DNA from 3 places in the Vibrio lentus genome. Region 2 is predicted to be linked to each of the others. Evidence: predicted binding sites of a transcription regulator. Region 2 holds the regulator's gene; each other region holds the start of a gene.

Region 1 (10,195 bases), 870 kb from region 2:
AAGCCGATACGACCTTTCTCAAGCGGAGTTTCAATGGCGAAGGTGAAGTTTTCTGAACCTTCCATATCATAAGTATTACCATCCTGGTCTTCGACGCTACCACCACCTGTATAACCAATCATCGGAGTGATAATAATTTCCGGTGCTGCATACAAGTTTGAAGCGGAAATGAGCGCAACAAGCGCAATCATATTTGCTTTGTTATTCATGAGTATATCCTTATCCATACACTTACTAATTGTGATGGTTACATCAATATTGTGCGACTAATTTCGACGATTCTTGAAGATACTTCACACACCTGATAATACTTAAATAGAGACTCGACAAATTAATAATAAGCCAGAGGTGTTTATGGACCATAATCTGAAAAATGCGCTACAAATAACAGTCGTAATCTACACCATCATTCTTTCATTTGGCTTTATTGCGATTGGTAGCTAATACCACCTATTGCGAGGCTGAGTTTTTATACTCAGGGAATAATGAATAGTGGGATTATAACCAATATTGATTCGGCAATAGACTTAGATTACTACGCTAAGTTTATTGCTGGAAAAACAGCACTGGTTGCCCAAGGCGGCGGACAGCGAAGTATTTTTACGGCTGGTGTGCTGGACGCATTTCTTCTTTCTAATTTTGACCCCTTCGACGAATTCTTTGGCACCTCAGCGGGTGCGCTTAATTTGTGTGCCTATCTGTGCCGCGATAAAGGGCTAGGTCGTTCGTTTGTTCTTGATTTAACGACGGCTCCAGAATTCTTCAATCTTTTCTCCTATATACGAAAGCGCCAGAACTTAGGTTTAGAGTGGGCCTTAGAACAAATCATGGCTTACCCATACAAGCTTGATCTTGATTTGGGACGACAAACCTTAGGTGATCGCCATTTCTCTGCGGCAGTAACCGATTCAAAAGATTTACGAGACCATTATTTTCCGTTGATGGGAGAAGACTGGTACAAGGTGATGATTGCGACCTGTGCCATCCCTCGTTTGTACAATGATGAAATCTTCATTGGTGACAGTGCTTATGTTGACGGTGGCGTGTCTGCGTCTATTCCTGTGCAAGAAGCATGGCGTAGGCAAGCTCGCTCGATAGTCGTGATACGTACAGAGCCTGTGTTGGAAGAGGGGATTGAGCTATCCAATGAGATTCAACGTAAACACGCCTTAGTGAAAGCACCTAAGCCGATCTCGGCAGAAGAGTTGGAATGGTTCCGTGAGTCGTTTGATAGTGTGCAAGACCATTGGCAACAAAAAGTAGAACAATGGAAAACCGATTGGACGTCATTCTTTCAGCAGCAAATTCTTCGTTCAAAAGAGCAAAAGCGCGATAGAGGGCACCTTGATCTGCTCAATGGTGGACGATGGCTATTTGGTGCTGATGATATTTATCGTTTAAGTCATTTGATTGGCGATAAGTTTGATTCTGGCTTAGCTGACATGTTGATGGTTCATTATCAGACCTACTCATTAACTCAGAACTTTTTGAATTCCCCACCGGACGATGCGTTTGTTGTTCAAATTGCACCTAGCAAACCGCTTAAGTCGAGCTCTTTGATGAGTGACAAGGAAGACTTGCTGTACGATTACGACTTAGGGTTGGAGGCGGGTTACCGGTTTGTCGAAACCTATACTTCAACGGAAAACGCTCGCAGCTCACATATGCCCCAGTTGGTGACTTGCGCTGCTGATAAATAATATTCGAAATTGATAAGTCATACTCGAATTTGAAAGTTAGTACGCAATGGGCTAATAAGATTCTGAAGTGAAAAAGGGTTACTGAACTTAGTTCAATAACCCTTTTTTGATCTTGGCAGGGTCGCTCATCAACGAACTGACCTAATCAAACACTAACTGATTAAGTGACAGGCAAGATTCTCATGCAGTTGGTTGAGCCCGCCACATCCATAATGTCGCCTTGAGTGACGATCACTAGGTCACCAAATTTAAGGTGTCCTTTCTCTTTCAAACAAGTGAGCGTAGACAGTGCGATATCAAAGCTGTCTTTGGCTTCTGTCTCGAAGTAGATAGGGGTAACACCTCGATACAAAGTACAGCGGTTCAGCGTTCCTTCATTACGAGATAAGGCGTAAATAGGCATATCGGCACTTAGGCGCGACATCATCAGAGCAGTGCGGCCTGATTCGGTTAGAGTCACCACACCTTTAATGCCTTCCATATGGTTTGCAGAGTAGATGGTTGCCATGGAAACAGTTTCTTCGGCCGTGACAAAGGTACGGTCAATACGGTAATTAGACTGGTTGTTAATGCCCGCCATCTTTTCAGCGCCGATACAGACTTCGGCCATTGATTTCACTGTTTCAACGGGGTAATCACCCGCTGCGGTTTCACCTGAAAGCATCACGGCATCGGTGCCGTCTAGTACGGCGTTGGCCACATCCATGACTTCTGCACGAGTTGGCATTGGCGCGGAGATCATCGATTCCATCATTTGAGTTGCGGTGATCACTGTTCGATTAAGCGCTCTAGCACGGCGTATAAGCTGTTTTTGTACTCCAACTAACTCTGGGTCGCCAATTTCTACTCCGAGGTCACCACGAGCCACCATGACGACATCTGAGGCCATTATGATGTCATCCATGTTCTCCACAGTGGCAACGGTCTCCGCTCGCTCGACTTTAGCGACAAGGTGAGCTTCTAATCCTGCTTCTCGCGCCAACTGACGAGCGTAGTGCATGTCTGCGCCGTTGCGTGGGAAAGACACGGCCAAATAGTCGACTTGGATTTGAGCGGCGGTGATGATGTCTCGTTTGTCTTTGTCGGTGAGCGCTTCTGCAGACAGTCCACCGCCTTTCTTATTGATGCCTTTGTTATTCGACAACGGGCCACCAATGGTGACTTCAGTATGAACGCGGCAGCCTTCAACTTCGGTGATTTTTAATTGAACGCGACCATCATCAAGCAACAGCACATCGCCAGCTGACACATCATTTGGTAATTCTTTGTAATCGAGGCCTACGGCTTGTTGATTGCCTTCACCTAAACCTAGGCTACTGTCGAGCGTGAACTTATCGCCTACTGCGAGTTGGATTTTACCGTCTTTAAAAGTAGACACTCGAATCTTGGGACCTTGTAAGTCGCCGAGGATTGCGATTTGAGTGCCGAACTTTTTTGCTATTGCTCGGACTTTTTCAGCGCGTTGAATATGGTCATCGCTGCTGCCGTGAGAGAAGTTCATACGGACGATATTGGCGCCAGCTTTGATGATCTCTTCAAGGACGTTACCTTTATCTGTTGATGGTCCTAAAGTGGTGACGATTTTTGTTTTTCTTAATTCTGATGTCATGAATGCTCCGAAGGTGAGACCTAGAAAATCTTGTACAAGACAGAATTAAGTATATGCATTAATTGATAATTTATTGGGAGCTAGGAAGATATTTCTGTATTTGCTGTTATTTATTGAATTTAGGACTCAAACACGATGTTTTTTTATGAAAATTAAGTCTCAAATTATCGATGTGGGTGTTAATTTTTCTTAAACTATTTGACTAGATACACAAAGATTCATGTATATACGTGATACTGGTCACGGCGATATACCAAGTCACTTCACAATTACTTCGCAAAGTAAAAAAATTAACCCGTTGATGATTTCTGGAGCGTAAAATGTACATGGCTCAACCGGGCCATATTGATCATATCAAACAGGTCAATGCTGGTCGTGTATATAAACTAATTGACCTTAAAGGTCCTATTTCTCGTATCGAACTGTCCAAGCAAAGTGAGTTGGCTCCGGCGAGTATTACTAAAATTACCCGCGAACTTATTGAAGCCCACCTTATCCATGAGACGACGGTTCAAGAAGCCACGACTCGTGGACGTCCTGCTGTGGGTTTGCAAACCAATAATGAAGGTTGGCAGTTTCTGTCGATGCGTCTTGGTCGTGGGTATCTCACGATCGCGCTTCATGAGTTGGGTGGCGATGTACTTATCGATACTAAAATTGATATTCACGAACGTGACCAAGAGGATGTGCTTGCTCGTCTTCTTCATGAAATTGATGAGTTTTTCCAAACCTATGCGGAACAGCTCGATAGGGTAACCAGTATTGCCGTTACTCTGCCGGGCCTCGTGAATTCTGAGCAAGGTATTGTGCTGCAGATGCCGCACTACAACGTTAAAAATTTAGCGTTGGGCCCCGAGATCTACAAAGAAACAGGTCTACCGGTCTTTATTGCCAATGATACTCGAGCTTGGGCATTAGCTGAGAAGCTGTTTGGTCACTCACAAGATAACGATAATTCAGTTCTTATCTCGATTCACCATGGTGTCGGTGCTGGGATTATCCTAGATGGCCGAGTTCTACAAGGTCGTCACGGTAACATCGGTGAATTGGGTCATATTCAGATCGAGAAAGAGGGCAAGCTTTGTCATTGTGGTAACCGAGGCTGTTTAGAAACGGTGGCGAGCTCGCAGGCGATCCGTGAGCAAGTCAAAGAGCGATTAGCCAATGGTGAAGAATCAACACTTACTGTGTTTGAAGATGTCACGATTGAACAAATCTGTGCTGCCGCAGCGGCGGGTGATCCACTAGCGGTAGAAGTGATTGAACAATTAGGCCGTTACCTAGGCTCTGCGATTGCGATTGTGATTAACCTATTCAACCCTGAGAAGATCTTGGTGGGTGGTGTTATTAATCAGGCTAAAAGCGTGTTGTATCCTGCGATTCAAAAGTGTATCGAAGAGCAGAGTTTATCGGTTTACCATCAAGATTTAGAGCTGGTGGAATCTCGCTTCTATAAACAAGCAACCATGCCGGGCGCTGCGCTTGTTAAACAAGCTTTATACGATGGTCAATTATTGATGAAAGTCATTGAAGGTTAATCCCTCTTTACTCTTCCTATAGCCTTACCTAACTCTTATCATCTCCTTAAACTATGTATAACGTTATTTGTTGTACTTAGTTTAAGCATTCTGTGCAATGGCGCTTTGCTTTAACCTATTGAAGTAGGCTATTGTAGCCTCAGTTATTATTTGTCACTAAGGTGTTGTATGTCTGGCGTTTTAAATTCGGTTGATCAGAGAACCAAACTAGTCGGTGAAAACCGTCTGGAACTCTTGTTATTCAGCTTAAATAGTCGTCAACTATTTGCGATTAACGTATTTAAAGTGAAAGAAGTCCTAAAAGTGCCAGTGTTAACCCGCTTACCGGGCTCCCACCATCATATTACGGGCGTGGCTTCTTTGCGTGGTGAATCGGTGCCTGTTATTGATTTACGTAGTGCGATTGGCTTCCCGCCATCTCGTGATGAGACTCAAGAAAATAACTTAATCATCACCGAATACAACCGAACCGTACAAGGCTTCTTGGTTGGACAAGTGCGTAATATCGTGAATACGACGTGGACTGAAATTCAGCCGCCGCCAAAGACAACGGGTCGTGCAAACTACTTAACTGCTATCACGCACATTCAAGAAGAAGAGCAACATAAGATCGTTGAGATCATTGATGTTGAAAAGGTACTCGCTGAAATCATCGATTATGACGTTTCGATTTCTGACGGTGTTTTAGATGAGCAGCTTGCTAATGAAATGGTTGGGCGTAGTGTGCTTATCGTTGATGACTCTTCAACCGCGCGCAATCAGATCAAAGGCACCTTATCGCAACTGGGTTTGAACATTATTGAATGTTGCGATGGCCTACAAGCGCTTAATCTGCTGAAGGGGTGGTGTGACGAAGGCAAAGACATCAATCAAGAAATACTGCTGATGATCACCGATGCCGAAATGCCTGAAATGGACGGTTATAAACTGACTCATGAAGTGCGTACTGACCCTAGAATGCATGACTTGTTTATCACGCTAAATACCTCATTAAGTGGAAGTTTTAATGAAGCCATGGTTGAGAAAGTAGGGTGTAACCGCTTTATTTCTAAATTCCAACCGGATCTCTTGGTTGAAGTGACTCAAGAGCGAATGCGCCAGATTTTATAATTAATGCAGCTGTACGGTTTGTTTTGAGTGACCTTATGGAAAACGTTTGCTAATATTGACGGAGCATATTTTTCTTAACAAAATATGCTCAACTACTAGCGTAACTTTTCACTCACAATCTAAGGTAGTTCCTCTTAATGATATGGTTGACTTCAAAAGTCGTAATGACTTTGAGCTTATTACTATATAGGGAATTTAAGAAAAGACGTACGGAAGCTGAAGTTGAGTCATAACTCAACGATTTGAATTGAAGGGAGGCTGATGCCTCCCTTTTCCTTTTCTGGCGTTTATGAAAGGGTTATTTGAATCGCTAATGAAAATCTCGAGATTTGGTGTTCAAGCCAACAATTTCATCAGTTATATCGATAAGTTTCCCCGCAATCACATGCACGACTTCGCCTTCCTTCTCTAAGACTCCTTGAACCTTTAAAGCCTTCGCTGTCAGATAAGCTTGCTGCTGTGCGCGTGCAGTGGCTCCCCATACCACAACGTTAATATTGCCTGTGTTATCTTCTAATGTGACAAAGGTGACACCGGCTGCGGTACCGGGTGATTGCTTGCCAGTGACCAATCCAACAACCGTGACCATGGATTTGTGTCTTTGTTGTTTTAAGTCTTTCATATGGGTGAATCGACCAAGTCGGTTCGATTCTTCTAGCAAGGTGATAGGGTGCTTGTTTAACGATACGCCAACGCTGGTGAAATCCTCCAATAGATCCTGCATCTCATTTGGCTTATGCAAGGCGTGTTCTATCTTGTCATAAGCCTGACGAAATAGAGGTAGGTCAGAAGCGGAGTCCATGAGTGCCCAACGAGTTTGGAAACGATCACCTGAAACATTGTGCAGCGCATTAGCCGAGGCGAGCAGCTCGATGTCTTTTTTATTGATCGATAGTTGTTTTACCTGACTAGGATGGCGATACCCTAAATGTGGGCGATTGGCGAGCACGCTTTGAATACCATGCTCGCTTAGGCCTTTGATTTGTCGTAGCCCTAAGCGAATAGCCAAACCATTTTGATGAGCGACGACAGTGTGGTTGTCTTGTGAGGCGTTCACACATACCGGAAGAACCGCCACATTGTGCCGTTGTGCGTCTTGTACCAACTGTGAGGGGCTATAAAAACCCATAGGCTGACTATTCAGTAAAGATGCGTAGAAACATTCTGGGTAGTAACATTTCAACCAAGCTGAGCAATACGCTAATACTGCAAATGAAGCCGAGTGGCTTTCAGGAAAGCCGTACTCGCCAAAGCCGCATATCTGTTTAAAGATCTGTTCGGCAAATTCTGTCTCATAGCCACGCTTTTGCATGCCCTCGATAAGCTTGTTTTTAAACTTAAAGACGTTGCCATTTTTTTTCCAAGCGGCCATCGCGCGTCTGAGCTGATCCGCTTCACCACCTGTGAACCCTGCAGCGACCATCGCGAGTTTAATCACTTGCTCTTGAAAGATAGGTACACCCAAGGTGCGCGACAGTACCGATTCCACGTCTTTAGACGGATAACTGATTGGCTCAATACCGTCTCGACGTTTTAGAAACGGATGAACCATATCGCCTTGAATAGGCCCTGGACGTACGATAGCGATTTGAATCACCAAGTCGTAATAAGTCCTCGGTTTAAGCCTTGGTAGCATGCTCATTTGCGCTCGTGACTCAATTTGGAAGATACCGACCGTGTCTGCCCGTTGAATCATGCCGTAAACCTGAGGATCGTCCTTAAGACGAGTGATCTCAGCGATAGAGAGAGAGCGTCCATGGAAGTGTTTGATAAGGTCAAAACATTTACGAATCGCAGAAAGCATACCAAGCGCGAGCACATCGACTTTCAGCAAGCCTAAGGTTTCTAGATCATCCTTATCCCATTGAATAATGGTTCGATCGTGCATTGCCGCATTCTCAACGGGAACCAATTCATACAAAGGCCCAGAAGAGATCACAAAGCCACCAACATGCTGAGACAGGTGACGTGGAAAGCCAATGATTTCATTAACCAAATGGATAAACTGTTGCCCCTTCAACGAATCAGGTTGTAGTCCTAATTGAGTTAATTGTGCTTGCCAACCTAAGCTTTTGTCTCTGCGATTGGTGTTCTTAATAAAGTAATCAAGCTGGGTTTCCTGTAGCCCTAATGCTTTGCCGACATCTCTGACCGCGCTTTTAAAGCGATATGAAATGACAGTGGCGGCAAGTGCTGCGCGTTCTCTACCGTATTTTTTGTAGATGTATTGGATGACTTCTTCACGGCGCTCATGCTCAAAATCGACATCAATATCCGGCGGCTCATCACGTTCTTTACTGATGAAGCGTTCAAATAGCACTGAGATTTGTCTTGGGTCGACAGAGGTGATTTCTAAGCAGTAACAGATCACGGAATTGGCCGCTGAACCTCGACCTTGGTAAAGAATCCCTTGGCTTTTGGCAAACATGACGATGTCGTGGATCGTGAGAAAAAAGAAAGGGTAGTCAAGCTCGTCAATCAGCCCCAGTTCTTTCTCTATGATTTGTTGAATGTCGTTAGGCACGCCTTGCGGGAAGCGAGCTCGTTTTCCTTTCTCGACTAACATGCGTAGATAACTCATGGGTGTCTCACCTTGAGGTATCAGCTCGCTCGGGTATTCGTAGCGCAAGCTGTCTAAATCAAATTCGCACAGCTCAGAGATTCGGTTGCTCTCTTCTAGCCACTCAGCTTTGAATATATGAGAGATCTTATTGATGCTGCGTAAACAGCGCTCGGCATTGGCGAGTAAGTGACTACCCACTTCAGTAATCGGACGTTGGCACTTGATCGCAGTGAGTGAATGCTGCAAGGGTAAGCGATTAGCGTTGTGCATCAGCACGCCACCACAGGCAGTAATCGGCAGTTGGTGATGTTGTGACAGCTCAACACAGTAATCCGTGTACTGCTGGTCGGTTTGTTTTAGGTGTCGTTGTAAGCCAATCCATAATCGACCGGAGTGGTGTTGAGAAAGCCATTGCCCCCAATGTGCGTCTTCATTTTTCTGTTGAGGAAGCCAAAGAATGAAGCAGTGTTTAGCCGACATGATATCCCACTCAGAGAGCTGATAATGTCCTTTGCTGCTACGACGTCTCGCATTGGTAATAATACGACACAGCTCGGCGTAGGCTTTTCTATTCGGACATAACAAGACAACTTGGCACTCTTCATTTAACCAAAACATGCTCCCGACAATTTGCTTGAGCGACAGTTTATGTTGCTTGATCGCAGAGTGAACCTTAACGATGCCCGCCACCGAGCACTCGTCTGTAACAGCGAGTGCTTTGTAGCGTAAAAAGTCGGCCTGTAAAACAAGCTCTTCCGCATGCGAAGCTCCCTCTAGAAAGGAGTAATTACTTTGGCAGAAGAGCTCTGAGTATTGCTGAGACATAACGTAATCTCACTTAACCATTGCGAGTGAACATGATTGAAAAGGGACGTTGAAATCGTCAGTAAGTCGTACGGAGTGAGCGACTAAATTGTCTTACTGACTTTCTTACAGACTAGCTAAATAAGCCGTGCAAAAACCATTGTTTATCGGGTGTTCTGAATACCCATAGCCAGCGGCCGTTTTCACTGTGAGCAATAAAGTAGTCACGAATGATTTTCTCGCCATCCCACCATCCAGAAACAATGCGTTCAGGGCCTTGAGATAAAGTGACACTCTCGGTTAAGGCTTCGGGGACGGGAAGTAGAATACTCGGTCTGAGTCGCTGTTGGTTGATGCTGGGAGTTGTCGCAGTTTGTTGCGTGGCCTCTTGGGAAATTTGTCCCTTTTTTACCGTATTTCCCAGTGTCGGTAGTGAATATTGGTTGGCCTTCTCTGGTCTTGGGTCATGCTGTATTTTCGGTGTTCGAATACAAGCTTGCCCAAGCTTTGCTTGAAGCAGCGAGAGCAAATCTAACGAAGCAAGCGTTCCGGTATTACCATCAAAAAGATCATAGTAGGCGACTTGCGGTTCTCCATGACGAATCAAAGAGAGAGTCAGCCCCTGTACGGGTGCTGTTATCTTCAGTGACTCTAAGGTTAGATGCGTTAGGTTCGCCCATTTGACAGCAAGATAATCACCCTGTGCTGAATAAAAAGAGACATGATGGTCGTCTTTATCCCTAAGATGCAGAGTCAGCGTTAACTCGAAAGCCACTCGGTCACGTAACCTCAAAAAGCATTCGAGCTGATTCAGCAATTTCAGTAAAGGCTTTTCGATGAATAGGATGTTTTCAATATCAAACAACAGCTC
Region 2 (10,195 bases):
TCAAGGTTTCCCAATAACCCTAAGGTTGCGGTTGGGATCTCGCTAGGCGGCAACATGTTGGCTAATTATCTCGCCGACTATGCTGATGATCCGTTAATCTCAGCGGCGACGATTGTTTCAGCCCCCTTTGACCTTGCTTGTTGTTCAAGTCGTATTGAACAAGGCTTCTCCAAACTCTATAAAAAGTACCTGCTCAACTCTTTGAAATCGAATGCATTGAAGAAACATAAGCTGCTGCAAGAGAAGATTGGCATCTCAGCAGAAAGCATCAAGAAGATCGATAAGCTGTATGAGTTTGATGAGCGAATCACTGCGCCTCTGCACGGCTTCAAGAATGCACAAGATTACTATGCTCAATGCTCTGCTTTGCCGAAGTTAAATCGGATTAAGCTACCGACTCAGATCATTCATGCGAAAGATGACCCTTTCATGACCGATGATGTGATTCCAAAATTCGTTCTACCTGACAACATCGATTATCGTCTGTTTCAAAAAGGCGGCCATGTGGGGTTCATTACTGGTAGCACGCTCAAACCAAGGTTTTGGTTAGAAGAAGCATTACCCGCCTACTATGAAAGTATTCAAGATTCGGCATAATGGCCGAGCCTTTTAAGGGCTGAGTGATAGGCGTCGCTAGACACACTAATCAACACATCAATAAACCTATTTATGAACATATCCATGAACATAAAAGAGAGAAGTATTTATGATCATCCCATGGCAAGACATCGCACCAGAAACGCTAGAAAACCTCATTAAAGAATTCGTGCTGCGTGAAGGCACAGACTACGGTGACGTAGAGGTTTCACTGCAAAACAAGATTGACCAAGTGAAACATCAATTAGCCTCAAAGGAAGTCAGTATCGTGTTTTCTGAGCTGCATGAAACCGTTGATATTCAAGTCACAAAACGCTTCTAAGCTGCGCTCATAAAGGAGCCGTGTTATAGTGGTAAACGATTGCTAACAAGTAAGTTACTCAAAAGACAAGGGTTGTCATGTCCGCTAAACATCCAATTATTGCGGTGACGGGTTCATCTGGAGCCGGCACCACCACTACCTCAGAAGCCTTCCGTAAAATGTTCAATATGATGGACGTGAAGGCAGCTTGGGTTGAAGGGGATAGTTTCCATCGCTTCACTCGACCAGAGATGGATGTCGAGATCCGTAAGGCGCGCGAGCAAGGTAAGCACATCAGCTACTTTGGTCCACAGGCTAACGATTTTGGCGCATTAGAAGAGTTCTTCCGTCAATACGGAAATGAAGGCACGGGTAAAGTCCGTAGCTATCTACATACCTTCGATGAAGCCGTTCCTTACAACCAAATGCCCGGCACCTTTACGCCATGGCAAGAGATCCCTGAAAACTCGGATGTGATGTTCTACGAAGGCCTTCATGGTGGCGTAGTCGATGGCGACATTAACGTCTCGCAACACGTCGATCTGCTTATCGGCATGGTACCTATCGTAAACTTGGAGTGGATCCAGAAATTCGTTCGTGACACACGCGATCGTGGGCACTCTCGCGAAGCGGTGATGGATTCTATTGTTCGTTCAATGGATGATTACCTTAACTACATTACCCCGCAGTTTTCGCGCACTCATATCAACTTTCAGCGTGTCCCTACCGTAGATACATCGAATCCACTGAACGCCAAAGGGATTCCAAGTTTAGACGAAAGCTTCGTAGTTATACGTTTGCGCGGCATCAAAAACGTCGATTTCCCTTACCTTTTGGCTATGATTGATGGCTCATTTATGTCACGTCATAACACGCTCGTGGTGCCAGGAGGCAAGATGAGTTTTGCTATGGAGCTCATTGTAAGGCCAATTCTACAACAACTAATCGAAACCGGAAAAATAGGTTAACAAAACGACATTCTGGTTGATTACTTTTCATACCGTGATCATGTGCACAATTTTGCGTAAAAAATCGTAGCTTGGTCACGATTAAAATCAAGAAATAGTACCTGAAAAAGGATACTATTCTTAAACGAAACACAAGATAGCTTGCAGCACTCAACGAGTGCTCTTATCCTAACTGAGTCAATTCAGGCTTAGCTAAAATACGGAAAGCGGCAAGCATACCCTGCAGAGGAAGTGAGATATTATGGTTCTAGGTAAACCTCAAACCGATCCAACATTAGAGTGGTTCCTTTCACACTGTCATATTCATAAGTACCCTTCAAAAAGTACTTTGATTCATGCTGGTGAAAAGGCAGAAACCTTGTACTACATCGTTAAAGGTTCTGTGGCTGTTCTTATCAAAGACGAAGAAGGTAAGGAAATGATTCTTTCTTACCTAAACCAAGGCGACTTCATCGGTGAACTTGGACTTTTCGAAGAAGACCAAGAGCGTACTGCGTGGGTTCGTGCTAAATCTCCTTGTGAAGTAGCTGAAATTTCTTTCAAGAAATTCCGTCAACTTATCCAAGTGAACCCAGATATCCTGATGCGCCTTTCAGCGCAAATGGCAAACCGTCTACAAGTAACTAGCCAAAAAGTTGGTGACTTAGCGTTCCTTGACGTTACCGGTCGTATCGCTCAAACGCTACTTAACCTAGCGAAACAGCCAGATGCAATGACTCACCCTGACGGCATGCAAATCAAGATCACTCGTCAAGAGATTGGCCAGATCGTTGGTTGTTCTCGTGAGACCGTAGGTCGTATCTTGAAGATGCTTGAAGAGCAGAACCTAATTTCTGCACACGGTAAGACTATCGTGGTATACGGCACTCGTTAATCTCGATTAATTGAGCCAAAAATTTGAAAGCCACCAAATGCAAATTTGGTGGCTTTTTTGTTTTCTAAAGATCTAGAGAGCAGATGCGAGATGCGAGATGCGAATGGGACACTTACAACTTCCAAACGTAAACACTCTCGAAGCGGAGCGTACCCGCATCTCTAGGGCAAAGCCCGTGCTCGTATCTTTCTTTAACCGTTGGTGCTTTCAAAGATTTTGTCAGCTGATGCCGCGACAAATCCGGTATAAAGCTCACCATTGGCCATCGCATAACGCTTAGCGAACTCATAGAAGCCACCAGGAATCATCTCATTGCCTTCAACAAATGAAACTGGGACTTTATCTGCCATTGTTGATGATTGCTCTAATAAGACCTCTGGAGAGCCTTTCACCTCGCCGCCAGATGCATTGATCGTGAATCCTGATTCGCTCAGGTAATCATTTACTGCCTGAACTTCATCAAAAGTGTCGAGTTGATTAACGCTCACCGTAAAGTGGTTTGCACCGTAACCATGAGCCGCTAGCCAAGAAGCGTATTCACTCTCTTTTGCTAGCACTTGGAAATCTGCGAAGCTCAAATCCCAAAGACGACCACCAAACAAGAATTCATGACCTTGAAGCTTACTTGCGTCCACTTGCTCAACCAACTTAGCAACGATCTGTTGTAAGCCACTTGAACACTCTTCTACCTTCAACTCACTAATGAACACTTTTGGTTGGTTTGGATCTGGGTGCTCGTAGTGCTTAGCCACTAGCTTCTTGCTCTCAAATAAGTAATCGCCACACGCCTTGTAACCTAACTCAAGGAAAGGTTTAGCCAATGTTTCAATACCTAGCGGTGCAACATTGAAAGTACGCAGTGCAATGTGATCATTAATCAGCGCTTCGTCTTCTTTCAGCAAGTGATGCACTTTCTCTGCCGATGGACAAAGCCTGTGAATGTAATCGTCCCATAGTGATTTAAAGAGTAGATCGGGCGTCATGGTGACTCCTTGTCAGAGGTTCTAGCAAGCTAGTAATTTGGATTAGAAAGGGAGAGGCTGGACATAGAGTCAGCAGCCATCAGCCTGTGACATACTTGTTCTATTATTATCTACCGCCCAATCGAGGTGTCGGACGTGGGTGAAAAGAGGAAGCGATAACACCGCTTCCTTATTACACAATCAATGAATCTGTTACTCATGAACCTAGAGCTCATAAGCTTATGATTCATCAAGTTAAAGCTTAAAAGCCAAAACTACAGCTCAATACCTGGGCTAAACGTAGCTGGCAGTTGAGTTTCACCACCTTCCATTGAAGCCATAGGGTAAGCACAGTAGTCAGCCGCGTAGTAAGCACTTGGGCGTAGGTTGCCTGAAGCACCCGGGCCGCCAAATGGTGCATCACCACTTGCGCCTGTTAGCTGGCGGTTACGGTTAACAATACCCGCACGGATATGGTCAACGAAGTATTCCCATTCAGAATCATCTGTTGATACAAGACCCGCCGACAAACCAAAGCGCGTGTCATTAGCCAGCTCAACGGCTTGCTCTAGCGATTGGTAGCGAACCACTTGCAGCAATGGGCCGAAGTACTCTTCATCTGGCAACTCAGCAATGTTGGTTGCATCGATAATACCCGGAGAAACAAACGCCGCTTCGCCCGCTTTTGCTTCAACTAGGCTTACACCACCTAGTGATTGCAGATTAGCTTGCGCGTCCAAAATGAACTTAGCCGCCGCTTCAGAGATCTGTGGTCCCATGAAGGGTGCTGGCTCAGCGAATGGCTGATCAACACGAATCTTCAAGGTAGCCGCAACAAGCTTATCGAGCAGTTGATCGCCCTTCTCGCCAACAGGAACATACAAGCGACGAGCACACGTACAACGTTGACCTGCACTGATGAAGGCTGATTGAATAATGGTATAAACCGTCGCGTCAGCATCACCAAATTGGTCACTGATCACCATAGGGTTGTTGCCACCCATCTCTAGCGCCAGCATCTTGCCCGGTTGACCTGCGAATTGACGGTGAAGGATATGACCGGTATTAGCACTACCCGTGAATAGCACGCCATCAAGACCTTTAGCATCGGCTAGTGCGATACCTGTCTCTTTAGCGCCTTGCACTAGGTTGATCACGCCAGCAGGAAGGCCAGCTTCTTGCCATAGCTTCATCGCAAACTCACCTGTCCAAGGTGTCTGCTCTGACGGCTTAAATACCACGGTATTACCCGATAGCAGTGCTGGAACAATATGACCGTTAGGTAGGTGACCTGGGAAGTTGTAAGGACCAAATACCGCCATAACGCCTAATGGACGATGACGCAGTACGATTTGGTTACCTGTCGCTTCACGTGAAGCTTCACCAGTACGTTCGTGGTATGCACGAATAGAGATAGCGATCTTGCCCGCCATCGCGCCCGCTTCAGTACGAGTTTCCCAAATCGGTTTACCTGTCTCTTTTGCAATAATCTGTGCTATCTCTTCGCTGTTCTCTTTTACTTTCTCAGCAAAGTTCAACACGATCGCTTCACGCTCTGCAAAGCTCAGTTTCTTCCAAACTAAGAACGCATCACGAGCCGCTGCTACTGCAGATTCAACCTGCGCTGGTGTTGCACTATCGCCTTGCCACACCACTTCATTGTTGTATGGGCTTACTGATGTCATGGCGTCGCCTTGACCTGCCACCCACTGTCCTGCTATCCACTGAGTCATACTTCTATCCTTAAAATCTTCGACAGATAATCGCCGCTCTTATTGAGCCAACATGCGAACGAATTCGCCTTCTTTTACTTCAAGAGCGCTTGCTACTTCAGATGATAAAATCACTGTGTCGCTTGCTTGGTCATACGCGCCTTTCGCGGCTACTGCGCGGAAGTTCTCAAACGAGGTATTACCAATTAGGAAGTCTTTAGAGCTGGAGTGCTCTGCAATTTGAACCTGAGCTCGAATCGCATGACGCACTGATTCAATGTTTCTTAAATCACACTCAACCGTTGGGCCTGCATCAAAGATGTCGACATAACCACGGTTAGTGAAACCTTCACGTTCCAACAACTTAAGTGCAGGGCGTGTATTATCATGTACCTCTCCAATCACCGCCTGAGCTTCTTTGCTCAGTAGGTTCACGTAGATAGGCAGCTTCGGCATTAGGTCAGCAATGAAGCCTTTCTTACCAATACCAGTTAGGTAATCTGCAAGCGTGAAATCAATTGAGAAGAAGTGCTCTTGCAGCCATTGCCAGAAAGGTGAGTTACCTTCCGCATCCGATACACCACGCATCTCAGCAAAAATCGTTTTCGAGAAACGCTCTGGGTGCTCTGACATGATCAGGAAGCGACACTTCGACATCAAACGACCATTCAATCCACCACGGAAAGCTGGACGCAAGAACAGTGTGCAGATCTCACTGCATCCGGTGTAGTTATTGCCGAAAGTCAGTAGTTTCACGACGTTATTCACGCCAAGCTTTTGCGATGAGTGAACCACTTTGCTGATGTGGTAAGAGTAAAACGGAACATCCCAGCCAATTGAGGCTTCGATGCCTGTGGTGCCTGCAACTTCTCCCGTTTCAGTGTCGAAGCCAACCATTAGGTAGCCTTCATCACCGGGTTCAGTCACGTCTTGTTTGGCAAAGCTGTATTCAGAGTGAGTAATTCGGTTAGTTAACAGTTCTTCGTTAACCGGAAGAGATGTGAATCCGTGACCAGATTCAACCGCGCAGGTATGCAGCGCATCGTAATCAGATAATTTTATTGGGCGAACAACTAGCATCAATATTCCCTCCAGATGCAAAACAGGCCCAAAACCAGAAGCTTGGGCCTTTAGCAGTACGTCATGGGATCGCTCTAATGGCGATCATTCCTATGACGCCGCTCAGGCTAAACTAGCGTAGCGATTGCTTTGTCTAGTTTTGATAAACCTTCTTCAATTTCTTGTGTAGTGATAACCAGTGATGGCGTGAAACGAACCACGTTTGCACCCGCAACCAGTACCATCAAGCCTTGTTCGCCTGCTGCTACCAATACATCACGAGCACGACCTTGCCATGCTTCATTAAGCGCAGCGCCTAGCAATAGGCCTTTACCGCGAACTTCACTGAATATTTGGTATTTGTCGTTAATCTTAGCTAAACCATCACGGAATAGTGCTTCGCGTTCTTTCACGCCAGCCAACGTTTCAGGTTGGCTTACTACGTCAACAACTGCTTCAGCAACGGCACACGCCAGTGGGTTACCACCGTAAGTAGAACCGTGCGTACCGACTTTTAGGTGCGTCGCAAGCTCAGATGTTGTTAGCATTGCACCGATAGGGAAACCACCACCTAGTGATTTCGCAGTGCTTAGGATATCAGGTGTTACACCTAGACCTTGGTAAGCGTAAAAGTTACCTGTACGGCCATTACCTGTTTGCACTTCATCAAAGATAAGCAGCGCATTGTGTTTGTCACACAGTTCACGAACCGTGTTCACGAACTCAGATGTTGGAGAGATGATACCGCCCTCGCCTTGTAGAGGTTCCATCATGATTGCACATGTGCGATCTGAGATGTGCGCTTCTAGCGCTGCAATATCGTTGTAAGGCAGGTGAGTTACATCGCCCGGTTTAGGACCGAAGCCATCAGAGTAAGCCTCTTGACCACCCACCGTTACGGTAAAGAAAGTACGACCGTGGAAACCTTGTTTGAATGCAATGATTTCAGATTTCTCAGGACCGTGAACATCCGCTGCCCAACGACGAGCTAGCTTCAATGCGGCTTCGTTCGCTTCAGCACCAGAGTTGGCAAAGAATACTTTTTCTGCAAAACATACGTCTGTTAGCTTCTTCGCTAGACGCAGTGCAGGTTCATTGGTCATTACATTACTTAAATGCCAAATCTTGTTTGCTTGCTCAGTAACTGCGTTAACCATTGCTGGGTGACAGTGACCCAAACAGCTCACAGCGATACCACCAGCAAAGTCGATATACTCTCGGCCTTGTTGGTCCCAAACGCGTGCGCCTTCCCCTTTTACTGGGATCATTTCCATTGGGTTATAACAAGGCACCATCACCTCATTAAACAGACTACGTTCTACTTTTTTTTCCACTGTCATCGTACATTCCTTCTCGATACCGCAAGCTTCGCAAATAAGCGTACTGGTTCATAAGTGAGACAAAGATATTTTCTCTCGCCATAATCCCGCTGCAGCATTATATTTACATTTAATTAACGTTTTCAATAGTAGATTATTCTTTAGCCATCCCTAACAGCCAGCTAAACGTCACTACCTATGACTATTTATGCATCAATTAATCTGTTTTATGAAGCTTTTTTTACCTAAACGCATAACCAGTAATAGCAAAGCCTTACTGGCATTGCGGTATATAGGGTTCGAGACGAAATAAGGCGAATAATTTTGCATAGGCCAAAAACTTAGCCTGAAGAGAGAGAAATGTTATAAAAAGTGATCGGCGTCAGAGGAGTAAGAGGCGCGTAGCGCCCGAATTTAAACGCTTAACGAATGGGCTAACAGGTTCAACTGGCTTATTTAGACGGAGAAAGAGTCAAATTTAAACACTCAGCGTGCTAGGAAGTTAGCGAGAAGCTGGTGTCCTTGCTCTGTTTTAATCGACTCAGGGTGAAATTGCACCGCATCAATCGGCAAGGTTTTGTGTTGATAACCCATGATCTCATCCATGCTGCCATCTTCGAATTCCGTCCAAGAGGTCAATTCAAAGCAATCAGGTAGCGTGCCATTTTTCACTACTAGAGAATGGTAACGTGTCACGGTTAGAGGGTTATTAAGCCCTTGAAAAACGCTCTTGCCATTGTGGCGGATTGGAGAGGTTTTACCGTGCATCACTTGTCTGGCTCGCACTACTTCACCACCAAAGACTTGAGCAATGGCTTGATGACCAAGGCACACACCTAAGATAGGCAACTTACCCACGAAGTGTTCAATGACTTGTAGAGAGATTCCCGCATCATCGGGCGCACACGGGCCCGGCGAGATAACAAGGTGACTAGGCTTTAGCGCTTCAATACCCGCAATATCAATCTCATCGTTGCGAACAACTTTCACAGTGACCCCTAACTCACAGAAATACTGATACAAGTTATAGGTAAAAGAGTCGTAGTTATCGATGATAAGTAACATGGGTCGAAATCGTTTGCTAAATACTAAATGATTGGGAGATATAGGGGCGGTATTGTGCAATACCCATGGCGAAAGGCAAGTGGAAACTGCATTTCGCCAATAATTAAGGCCAACCTAAGTTGACCTTAATTGTTTACAGATAACTTTCAGTTACCTGAATCAGCTGGCTTACATGGTTAACGATGTCGCTACTTGCGACGACGCCACATTGCTAAGCCAAACAATGACATCAGTGCACCGAAGCCAAATGAACCGCCTACTCGCAGTTCAAGAACAGCAGGATCATGATCCGATGAACGGAAGTGATCTTGATACTTAGGTAGGTCACCTTTGAACTCTTCGTTGTAGTCAAACAACGTCGACTCACCACCATTGATGTGCCAATCGGTCGCATCAACTACTCTATCTTTCAGGCTGTCACTGATCAACAAATGATCCAAGGCACCGACTTCATCATTGTATGAGTAGCTCCAGCTGTCTGGGTGCTTTTGAGCCACAGCATTAATGTAGCCGTAGTTCTTAGTAATTACCGCACCGCTGTCACCAAACTGCTCAACGCCGTCAATGTAAGTGTTACGCGCCGCTTTGATTTGCTTACCGTATTTCTCTTCAGAGTAATCCGTCAGTACCAGCATTGGGTCTTCCATGCCGTACGAGTTCATATCACCCAGAATCACTTTATGGCCTTTGATGCCGTCTAGCGCTTCACCTAATGCAACTGCCGCAGCAACACGGAAGTTCTCACATGAACCTTGCTTATCGGCATCAACGCCACCTTGACCGCCCTGCTCAACCGGTGCAGCATCTTCCCAACACTTAGAACCTTTCGACTTAAAGTGGTTGATCGCTACGGTGAGTTTCTCTTTGGTGCCCTTAACTTTAAAGGTTGGCGCCAACGAGTCGCGTTGATAGTTCTTACCGTCTTCAATCACCTTGCCAGAATCATCTAACACTTCTGGCGCTTGTTGGCTTGGCATCGCGATAACACGACTGTCTTTAAGCTTAACCACTTTCTTACGGTAGATAACGCCCGTTGTAATGACATCAGTACCAATCGAGTCCATCTCGTCGGTCACGCCATCTTCGTTCGAGTCGACAGCCACAAAGGTATAGCGGTCTTTCTTGCGCTCAATGCGGTCATTCAGTTGGTTAACAAGCTGCTGAATGGCAGAGCCTTCACCAAAGCCGTTATTCTCAATTTCCATCAAACCAATAATGTCAGCGTCTAAGCGAAGAATCGCATTCACAATCTTCTCTTGTTGCATCTCAAACTCAGTCATGGTGTTCGCGCCACGGTTGTTACCATGCTGATTCGCATCGCCACCAAATGGAGAGTTA
Region 3 (10,195 bases), 2.6 Mb from region 2:
TGTATACGATTTACCCTGCCATTTCCTAGCTTTACTTCCAGCAACACCTTAGCTAAAACTACTGACTGTTAGCTGGTTAAGCGACTTCCTAAACCACTCACTCGCTCTGTTTTCACCTTAATACCACGCTTCAATACATTCGTATCACTGAACATCATCAGTCGTTTCTTAGCACGTGTAATACCCGTATAGATAAGTTCTCGCGTTAGAATCGGGCTGAAATCAGGCGGTAAGATCATCAAGGTCAGATCAAATTCACTACCTTGAGATTTGTGAATCGTCATCGCATACGCGGTTTCATGATCAGGCACTCGACTTGGTAGTACGGCTTTTACACTGCCATCGGGCAATTCAAAGTACACCTTCAATCGAGGGGCTGAGTTATCGTCAGTTGAAGAAGAGCTACTTGCATCAGCTTCAAGCATACAGATACCAATATCACCATTGTATAAGCCCAAGCCATGATCATTGCGTGTTACCATTACTGGTCGCCCGTGATACCACAATTCATCGTTGTGAGGATTCACCAAGCGCCTTGCAGCAAGTGCCCTTTCGATTCTGTGGTTGAGGCCTTTAACACCAAAGTCACCTTCACGAATGGAACACAGCAATCGACACTGACTGAACAAATCGAGCACCGATTTTGCGCGTGCTTCTTGAGTTTCTAGCTCTTCCAACGGCACATTCATTCGGTTCAGATACGCACCATACTCATTAACCAAAGTTCGCAGCATCAAGTTATAGCTGTCACTCGACAGGGGATGATTTTCGATATCCTCAAACCCTTTCGCAAACACTTGATCGACCTGATTAGCAGAGCCGTTATTGATCGCTTTTGCCAACTGCCCGATACCTGAACGCGCATCAAAGCGGTAACTCTTCTGCAGCATACACAAGCTATCTGCAATCGCAGGAGGGTTAACCGATCCTGTTTTGACCTGCCTTGTATTGGCTATCGCATCAAAGCCTGTCATTTCCGCAATCAAGTTTCCTTGCGCGCTGCTGTAACCGGCAGAATTGAATGAACAGATATCGCCTAACACCGCCCCCGCCTCAACAGAAGCGAGTTGATCTTTATCGCCAAGCAAAATAAGCCTTGCATGCTCAGGTAGCGCATCCACCAGCTTATACATCATGGATAAGTCGACCATCGATGCTTCATCCACCACCAAGATATCAAGGTGAAGTGGATTGCGTCGGTTGTGTCTAAACTCCGCTCGATTAGGAATCGCGCCGAGTAGTCTGTGCAAGGTACTCGATTCCGTCGGTATGTTGGCCTTCACTTCAGGTGATAAAGGCAGTTGTTCAATCGCTTTACCAATCGACTCAGTTAAACGTGCTGCCGCTTTACCTGTCGGTGCCACCAGCTTGATCGTCGGTGTTTTATCTTGGCTGAGTGATTGCTCGACCATCGCCGACAGCAACTTAGTTACCGTGGTCGTTTTACCGGTACCCGGCCCACCAGAAATCACCGCGAAGCGACGACTTAACGCCACCGCTGCCGCTACTTTTTGCCAGTTCAAACAGACAGATAACGGCACTAGACTATCCAGCACATCTAAATCGGTCACTTGTTTGGCTTGAACAATCGCTTGATCAATAGAACCCCAATCCAAAGCCTGTTCATCGACGATATCTAGATGGTCACACACTAATTGCTGACGTAATACCTGAGAGGTTTGTTGGTTTGCTTCTGCCTTGGCTAATGCGTTAAACAAGAAGTGATAACTGCGTGCAAAAAGCTGATTGAGCGTTTCAGTCAGTGCTTTTTTCTGCTCAATATTGAACTCTACTGGCTTACTTAAACGATTTAGAGTTTCAGCCAACACAACTTCATAGTTCCAATAACGCTGTAAGTAGACACGCTGTCCATCAAACATTAGCGGCTTAACGCAGTCATTGGTTGTGCCAACGAGGTTAGATGATTGCAGAACAGTCGCCCAATCAATACCTAACAACTTTTGATTCAATTGCAGTGCCGTTTCACCGTACAACCCAAGTAACTGAGCTAGATCTGCAGTTTGAGCTTGTATAAGCTGAGTACAAATATGCCCCTTGCCTAGTTCATGGCTCACCACCCCAGCGAGAAAACCGATCTCCTGAGAATGACTCGTCGCTTGCTGAGAAATAAAACGAGCAAACTGATAATCCAACTGACGAATTGAGCCCTTATCAGCTAGGAACTGTAATACATCCATGAGCTGCTCAGGGATAAGTGAAACTGGCTTTAGCGTGTTCGCAGCTTCTGTGCTGGTATTAGTGGTCGTTGTTGTCATTATAAAAGCCCCATCTGTCCAGTTTCATTGTCATTCAATTGTGCTGAACGTCTGTCTATCACTTTACCGTCAATCAATTGATCCATTTCATCGAGCAAAGCCAATGTAGGTTTAGCAGAGAAAATACCTTGTTGAGATTGGCCGTCCATTCCTCTTAAAAACAAGTAATAGACCCCACCAAAGTGCTGATCATAGCTGTAATCCGCAACGCGGCTGCGTAAGAAGCGGTGCAATGCCAACGCATAGATTTGATATTGCAGATCATAACGGTGGTCAGCCATCGCCGATTTCAATGCTTCACCATGGTAGACGGCAACGTCGTCACCTAAATGGTTCGATTTCCAGTCGAGCACATAGTATTTACCTTGGTGCTCGAACACCAAATCGATGAAGCCTTTCAACATGCCTTGCACGGTTTGGAAACCTAGGTCGCCCGCTTTAGCCGACAAAGGGTCATGATATTGAATAGTTTGATTCAATTCCGATGCGGCAAGTACTTCGATCGGTAGTAAGAACTCCATCTCAACTAAGCGTTGCGTTGAGCCTTTCTCGCTTAGCTTTAGGTTCTTACCATCCAGCGCGGTGTTCAGCACCGTATCAACCAGTTGTTGAAGTACAGGTAGCCACTCTAATTCGTATTGTTCAGACTCTAATAAGTGAGTGATTACTTGCGTGTTATGTTCGCTTGTTGCTGGCTCAGTAAACTCAACATCCTCAAACAAGGTGTGCAAGAAAGTACCAGGGCGGGCACCGCGAGGGAACGTGAATATAGAACGTTCAGGTTCAATCAATTCCGACTCATCGTGTTCATCAGCCGAATCAATATCGAAGCCAGACACCTCAATCGTGGCATCATGGTTCGCGCCGTGACTGCCTTGTTTTACTAACCCCGAGTAACTGGTGATTCGCCAAGCTCGGTCAATTGAAGCCTTCAGTTCACTAGCATGTAAGTCTTCACTCACTTGCTCTGTTTGCACAAACACTTGTTCGTGAGCGGTAGGCGTTTCAGACAGCAATACGCTTGAATTTTTACCCTCAATCGCTGACAAAGCTTGATTCAACTCAGCAATGCCTTGCTCTTGTCCGTTTTGAATCAAGTAGCCCATGGCACTTAAGTGAACACCTGTCGGCTCTTTGGTTGAGCGCCCTTTACGTAAAGGAGCCATACCAATAAAACAGCCATAAACCGCACGAGTCAGCGCTACATAAATCAAGCGTAAGTCTTCTGCCAATCGCTCTTTATCGGCTTGCGCTAAAGCACTGTCGCTACCCGTAATATCAAGCACTGTGGTATCTGATTCATGGTCGTAGAACTTACCTTCACTCGCTTCACGATAGCTTGCCACGAACGGTAAAAATACTAAGTCATATTCCAAACCTTTCGATTTATGAATAGTGACGATTTGAACTAAGTTTCTTTCTGATTCAAGGCGTTGAATGTCGTCTTCACTGCCACCTAAACCATTTTGCGCATCTGATATCGCTTCTGCTAGCCAACGTAACAAGCCATAGTCGCTGTCGAGTTCCTGCCTAGCTTGTTGCAGCAATTCACCAATGTGCATTAAGTCGGTGAGTGAGCGCTCACCATTTTCTTCTTCCAGTAAGCGCTCTGCTAGATGTCGTTTACTGATCACGCTGCGCAGCATTGGTAGTACGCCACGCTGTAGCCACAACTTACGGTATTCTCGGAATTCGTTAACGACGTTTTCCCAAACCACTTCATCGTTGTTGAGTTCATCCAATGATGCGGCATCCAAAGCAAACAACTCTGAGGCTAAACTAGCGCGCAACGCACGATCGTTTTCAGGTGTCAGTACCGCTTGCAGTAAACGTTGGATATCTTGCGCGACCAAGCTAGTAAACACACTGTCTCGGTTAGATAAGTAGACACTAGCGATGCCTTGTTCGGATAGCGCGTTCTTAATCAGACGACCTTCACTACCAGTTCGAACCAAGACAGCAATATCACCGGCATTCACGGCATGTTGTTTTTTGCCGTTATCAAAATAGGCTTGCTGGTTTTGAGAAGCGGTAAGAATGGTTTGAATTTGACTCGCCGTCGCCTCGGCCATTGCCTTGTGATATTCGCCTTTCGGTAAGGGCTTGTCTTCCGCCTCTTGCAGCCAAAAGGTGAGCGCGTGCTGAGTTTCACCATTCACCACCCATTGGCGTTTGTCGGCCGATGGGCTGGCTGCTACGGGCAAAAATGGAATGTCTTGGTCGTAGATAAACGGGCTATCCGAATTCATAAACACTTGGTTTACCGCGCTGACCATATCAGCACTCGAACGCCAGTTAGTGCCTAACGTGTAGTGAGCACTAACTTGGTTTCTTGCCTTGATATAGGTAAATATATCGGCACCGCGGAAACCGTAGATAGCCTGCTTAGGGTCACCGATCATAAACAGGCCACATTGCGGATTGTCTAAATAGATTCGACTAAAAATACTGTATTGCAGCGGATCGGTATCTTGGAATTCATCGATCATCGCCACTGGGTATAAGGTGCGGATTCTCTCCACCAGCAGTGATTGCTCATCGACATCAATTGACGCGGATAACTGAGTCAACAAATCATCAAATGATAACCACTGCTTCTGCTGTTTAGCCTTGGCTAGCATAGTTCGACAATGAGTAATCGCATGTGCCAACAAGGGGGCTTTTAGATCTGCTGGAGAATTTAAGAAGTCCTCAATCGCTTCGAAAACGGCGTGCTGAGGCGCGGTGCCTTTCGGTGTTTTTTCAACTAAAGTGGCTTGAGAGAACTTCTCTAGTTTATCTGGAAACTGGTAATCATGAGTGTCGCTCTGCGCCCATGCCTTGACGGCTTCTAGCCATGTCGGCAGAGACTTCTTGGTGTAACTGCGCTTGTTCACATCTGAACCTGAAATCAAAGCCAAAAAGTCCGCTTCAGATTCACACCACAGCGCTTTAAGTTGCTTCACTTTGTCTAGGTTTTGATTGTGCAGAGTTTGCAGATCACCCGACATCGCTTCTACGGTTAGCTTTAGTGGAGACCCCGTCAGATAACGATTTACGTCTGCTAATAATGCAGCCGGTGAACCCCAAATATTTCGCACCTCATCTGCAAGTTGAATAGGCAATGGGTAGAACTGTTTACGCCAATAGTCGGCAACCACTTGTGCTTTCAGATGGCTTTCATCGGTCACAAATTCATTGTCAAAACGGCTTCCAGACTCAAAAGCATTTTGAGTCAACATTCGCTGACAGAAGCCATGAATGGTGTAGACCGCGGCTTCATCCATTTGTCTTTCGGCATTGAGTAGGGTTTTCGCAGCACCAGCATGATCATCGATGGCTTGTAACAGAGGAGCAATCACTGGATCGTCACTTTGCCCACGTGCAAACGCAATCCGTGCATCATGGATTCGAGCACGAATACGATCACGTAGCTCTGCCGTTGCCGCTTCAGTAAAGGTCACAACCAAGATTTGGTCTACGGTTAGCGGCTCATGGTGTCGAGTGGCTTCAGTCAGATCACCTTGTGGAGCGGCCGTGCCGTGCCCGAGCAGTAGGCGCAAGTACAAGCCAGCGATGGTAAATGTTTTCCCCGTACCCGCTGATGCTTCAATTAAACGCGCACCATGAAGTGGAAACGTCATGGTATCGAGTGTCTGTGGAGCGATTACCTGAACACTGCTTGTGGTCGTCATGCCTTACTGCCTTCTGATAAATGTGTTGTTACAAATGTGACCTAGCGTGGAAAACGTCATTCAATTTACGTCCTACGCTAATTTGTTAATAGTTAGTGCGATCTCTCTCACGGATCAATTCAGATCGCCTCGCTACTATGCGCCCACGAGTTCAGGAGCGCGTACGAGTTTTGTACTTTACGGCGTTACTTTGAACCAAAGAATAATGGTCCCTCTGACCTGTGGCCGTACAGCGAACGCCCTACACTAATAATGATTTACTGGCGGCCACTTTATTTCCTGTACCCTGACTTCCCGCAAGTCACTATCTATCGCTTTTACTAAGCTTATACCTCGATTATCTCTAACCTTTTGATAAGCCAAGCACTCCAAATTTACATCTAACTCTTTATTTTCCATGTCTTTATTCAAGCGCATCTCTTTGACTTTAGTATCGTTGGCGATCTTGCTGATCACTGCTGATTATTCCTGCTCTTCCAGATCGGCAGCAGCCAATCTTGCCGCCTGTAACACAAGCGTTGAATACATACGCGACTCAGTAGCCAGTTCATCATCCCACTTAAACCAAATACGTGAGATGTAGGTATCTCTGCCCTCGCCCGTGAAAGCGAAGCTATCATTAAAAGTATCGGCCATTTTCTTAAGTGACTTTTCTTCGTCATCGACCCATTTACCACGACTAAAGCCCGCTTCAACGCCAGCCAAGGCGGTTTTCGGGAAATACGGCAATGGGGCTGTCATGCCTTGGTAAAACAGTCGAACTAATTCAGCCAGCAAACTCTTCGCCTGCTGCGCATCGCCGATAGGTTGTAGCGTTTGGTGAACAACGCCCTCTTTTCTGTCGTAGCCAATAATATGGGTCGTTTTTCCGTGTCCCATCACTGCACAACATAGATGATCAATCCACGCTGCCAAATAATCTTGAGAGCGTATTTTACCGCTACGGAAACGCACTAGACCTGATTGATAGTTTTGAGTTAACCAACCCATCAAACGAACAGGTTTGCCTTCGCCTAACACATCAAATTCGATATTCACTTCGAGATCTTGTTGCGGTGATCCACTCACAAATCGAATCTCTTTGGCTAAGTCTTCCGCTTGCACACGGTTGGTTTCAAATTCGATATCACCAAAGGCGCCAACCGGTAATCGGCCCTGTGCTTTTTGCTCAGAGACAAACAATCGAACGGCTTCGTCTGCGCCTTCAGGGTGGTCCAGTAACACTTGCAGCAAAGCATCCTTAAGTTGGAAACTCTCTAAACCATTAAGTACAAATGGCTCATCATCTTCCATAACAGGAAGTGGCGGCTCAAACACCACTTTTAGACGACGATTAAAGAAGTACTGCACTGGCAAACGCCAAAAACGCTGTAATTCAACCAAATCGAGTTCTAACGGGTACGACGCACCCAACAAATAGTCATCTAAGGCACGATTGAATTCACCACTGCGTTCACCGGAACGGTTAGCCGCTGGAAGCCACTCTTTGGCGTAACTCAGCACATGGCTTGCATCACCTTGAGTAAAGGCTGCTGGGCTAAACGGTGTCATGGTGTGTTCAAAACTGATCGCTTGAGTCAGGTTGATGCCTGAATCATCACTTGGTAAGGCTTGGTCGTCACTCAAACAATAGTTCTGTTGGCAGTATTCAATCAACTCTGAAACCAATACCGACGGCACTCGCTCAGTATTATCTTGAATCGAACGGCCGACATAGCTGATGTACAAGCATTCTTGCGCCGACAGCATCGCCTCTAAGAATAGATAGCGGTCATCATCACGACGAGAACGATCGCCCGCCCGTGTGCGTCCGTTCATTAGATCAAAACCTTCTGGCGGCATTGAGCGAGGGTAAACACCATCATTCATACCTAACAAACAGACGGTTTTGAACGGAATAGAACGCATCGGCATCAAGGTACAAAAGTTAACTTGGCCAGCTAAGAATCGCTGGCTAATACGCGCGCCAGATAACTTATTATTGAGGTACTGGTAGATAATACTTGGCGACAACTCTTGTTCATACAAGGCATCATCAAGCTGTTCATTCAGTTGCGAAAGTGCATCGCGAATCGATTTGAGCACCACCTCGCCTTCCAGTTCAACCGCAAAGAAATCATCAATCATTTGCAGCAAGGTTTCACGCCACATATCGATAGATTGTGTTTCAGTTAAGCGTTGACGGTAATGGGCAATACGATCGATAAAGTGCGCTAACTTACCTGCAAGTTCGGCGTTAATGCCTTGAACTTCGTTATAAGCGGCAATCGGAGAGTGTTCAGTTTCAAATAAACCCGCAGAATCCGACATCGCATATCCTAAGAGCATGCGCTGAATACCGAATAACCAAGTATTTTGCTCGGTCGCAGGTAGATCAAATTCTGTTGCCGTTGAAGCATCGACACCCCAACGGATACCCGCTTCTTCAACCCATTGCTTGGCTTGCTCGAATTGAAACTCGTCAATACCAAAGCGTGCCATCATCGCAGGAATTTCTAACAGCTCTAGCAACTCAGAAGCTAAACAGCGCGTGTTCGGTAGCGCGACTAACTGCATGAAAGCGGTCAGAATTGGGCTTTCTTGGTCTGCGGTTCTATCAGAGATCGAGTAAGGGATATAACGCTCACCCGGAGCATTACCAAATACCGCCTGAATCGCTGGGCTATAAGCATTAATATCAGACACCATTACGATGATATCGCGTGGTTTTAGTGTCGGGTCGGCATCAAACATCGCCAAAAGCTGATCATGAAGGACTTCAACCTCACGCATTGGGCTGTGACAAGCGTGTACCGTTAACGAGCGATCGCCAAGCTCAACCACCTGTTTATGGTTGCTGGAATCTAAGATGTGATCGTCTTGATGCTCTTCTAACTGGAGAATATCGGCTTGCAGTTGATGAAGTAGGTTATCCCTCTCAACATCAATAAAGAACTCATGCTCTTCACTGTCTGATTGAGATAGTAAAAACAGGTTATCTCTACCCAGCTTACCCATAGACGCAAGTAAACTATTACCCACGGCTTGGCTGGTGTGTAGTTCATCTTCAACGTTGGCTTCAATGCCATCTTTCAATGGTGATACTTCGCCTTCAAGCTGAGGTAAACCATCAACCAATGCAAACTGCTTACGACGCTGCGCTTCCACTCTCGCCAAGTATTTACGGTCACGAATATCGCCCCAGTAATGCTGACAAGGGTTGGTAAACATCAAGTGCACATCAATCTGTTCGCCAAGTGCTTTCAAAGCATCCATGTAGCGAGGAGGCAGCGACGAAATGCCAAACACAAACAGACGTTTCGGCAGGTGTTGTAACTGACCTTGTTGGCTGGCTAGCGCTTCAATGAAGTCGTGATATAAGTTACCACGGTGATACTTTGATTGGCCTTGAGACAACGTCTGATCATAAAGTGCTTTCCACAAAATCGGTTGCCAAGGGTGTTCTTGCTGCCCTTCGTCATCAATAAGTTCGGAAACAGGCTCTCCCGCTTCCCACATCGCCATCCATTCAGGTCGATACACCAAGTAGCCATCGAAGATATCGGCAATTTTCTCTGCCAATTGATACAACTTAGAGTCATCTTCGTCATTTTCAAGATAGCGTTGCAGGGGTAAGAAATCAGGGTGGTCAAGCTTAGCGGGTAGCAAACTCATTAGCTTCCACGTCATCGCTTCTTTGTTAAAAGCACTGCGTTTAGGCACATCAGGAAGCACTTGGGTAAACATATCCCAAATGAAGGTTGCTGGAAGAGGAAAGTCTATATTTGCTGCTACACCAAACTCTTTGGCGAGTTCCATCTTAAGCCATTGAGACATACCTGGGCTCTGAACCAAGATCTGCTCTTTTTCGAAAGGATTGGCTAAAGGGTCACTTTTGATTAAGTGAACGAGAAGGATTTTTAAAGTATCGACTTTATTGGAATGGTAAACAGTAAACAAAGTGCACTCACGCTAATCTTGCCACAATATAAAGCCAGATTAGCATAAGTGCCGAGTTTGGATTAGGAATATAAGCTTATGAAATACTGAAAACTTAAGGTCCGTTTATCTTTTGAACTATTGCTTCTTACAATCTACTGCCTACCGCACTTAGAACACGGTGAGGTTTGTAATTCATGTAATAACGAACCGCCACATAACCCACTACAAACGTTGCCACAATCAATTCTAGATACGCTAGGTTGAAGACTTGATCCACATAGTGAGTTTCCACACCAACAGTTTGCATCCAAGCCGCCAATTTGA

Evidence for each region. The regulator CRP, encoded in region 2, controls carbon source genes, mostly activating them, when cyclic AMP is high. The targets are predictions, from matches to a motif close to TGTGANNNNNNTCACA.
Region 1: mlc (sugar metabolism global transcriptional regulator Mlc) is a predicted target of CRP. The motif match lies at 3,539-3,554, and genes of this name have one in related genera.
Region 3: recB (exodeoxyribonuclease V subunit beta) is a predicted target of CRP. The motif match lies at 6,047-6,062, and genes of this name have one in related genera.

The regions. Positions count from the first base shown of each region.
Region 1 is NZ_JAUFQE010000002.1:1,869,003-1,879,197, reverse strand. Features, by position in the region: gene QWZ07_RS16745 (hypothetical protein) at 1-209, opposite strand, end outside; gene cydH (cytochrome bd-I oxidase subunit CydH) at 355-444, shown strand; gene QWZ07_RS16740 (patatin-like phospholipase family protein) at 486-1,700, shown strand; gene pyk (pyruvate kinase) at 1,861-3,309, opposite strand; gene mlc (sugar metabolism global transcriptional regulator Mlc) at 3,630-4,847, shown strand; gene QWZ07_RS16725 (chemotaxis protein CheV) at 5,016-5,957, shown strand; gene QWZ07_RS16720 (error-prone DNA polymerase) at 6,268-9,345, opposite strand; gene QWZ07_RS16715 (Y-family DNA polymerase) at 9,458-10,195, opposite strand, start outside.
Region 2 is NZ_JAUFQE010000002.1:2,738,922-2,749,116, forward strand. Features, by position in the region: gene QWZ07_RS20830 (hydrolase) at 1-597, shown strand, start outside; gene QWZ07_RS20835 (YheU family protein) at 707-919, shown strand; gene QWZ07_RS20840 (phosphoribulokinase) at 997-1,866, shown strand; gene crp (cAMP-activated global transcriptional regulator CRP) at 2,108-2,740, shown strand; gene QWZ07_RS20850 (DUF1338 domain-containing protein) at 2,932-3,723, opposite strand; gene astD (succinylglutamate-semialdehyde dehydrogenase) at 3,978-5,435, opposite strand; gene astA (arginine N-succinyltransferase) at 5,475-6,494, opposite strand; gene QWZ07_RS20865 (aspartate aminotransferase family protein) at 6,602-7,813, opposite strand; gene QWZ07_RS20870 (aminodeoxychorismate/anthranilate synthase component II) at 8,279-8,857, opposite strand; gene QWZ07_RS20875 (ExeM/NucH family extracellular endonuclease) at 9,046-10,195, opposite strand, start outside.
Region 3 is NZ_JAUFQE010000002.1:115,039-125,233, reverse strand. Features, by position in the region: gene recD (exodeoxyribonuclease V subunit alpha) at 69-2,276, opposite strand; gene recB (exodeoxyribonuclease V subunit beta) at 2,276-5,950, opposite strand; gene QWZ07_RS08865 (hypothetical protein) at 6,197-6,406, opposite strand; gene recC (exodeoxyribonuclease V subunit gamma) at 6,413-9,889, opposite strand; gene QWZ07_RS08855 (TDT family transporter) at 10,017-10,195, opposite strand, start outside.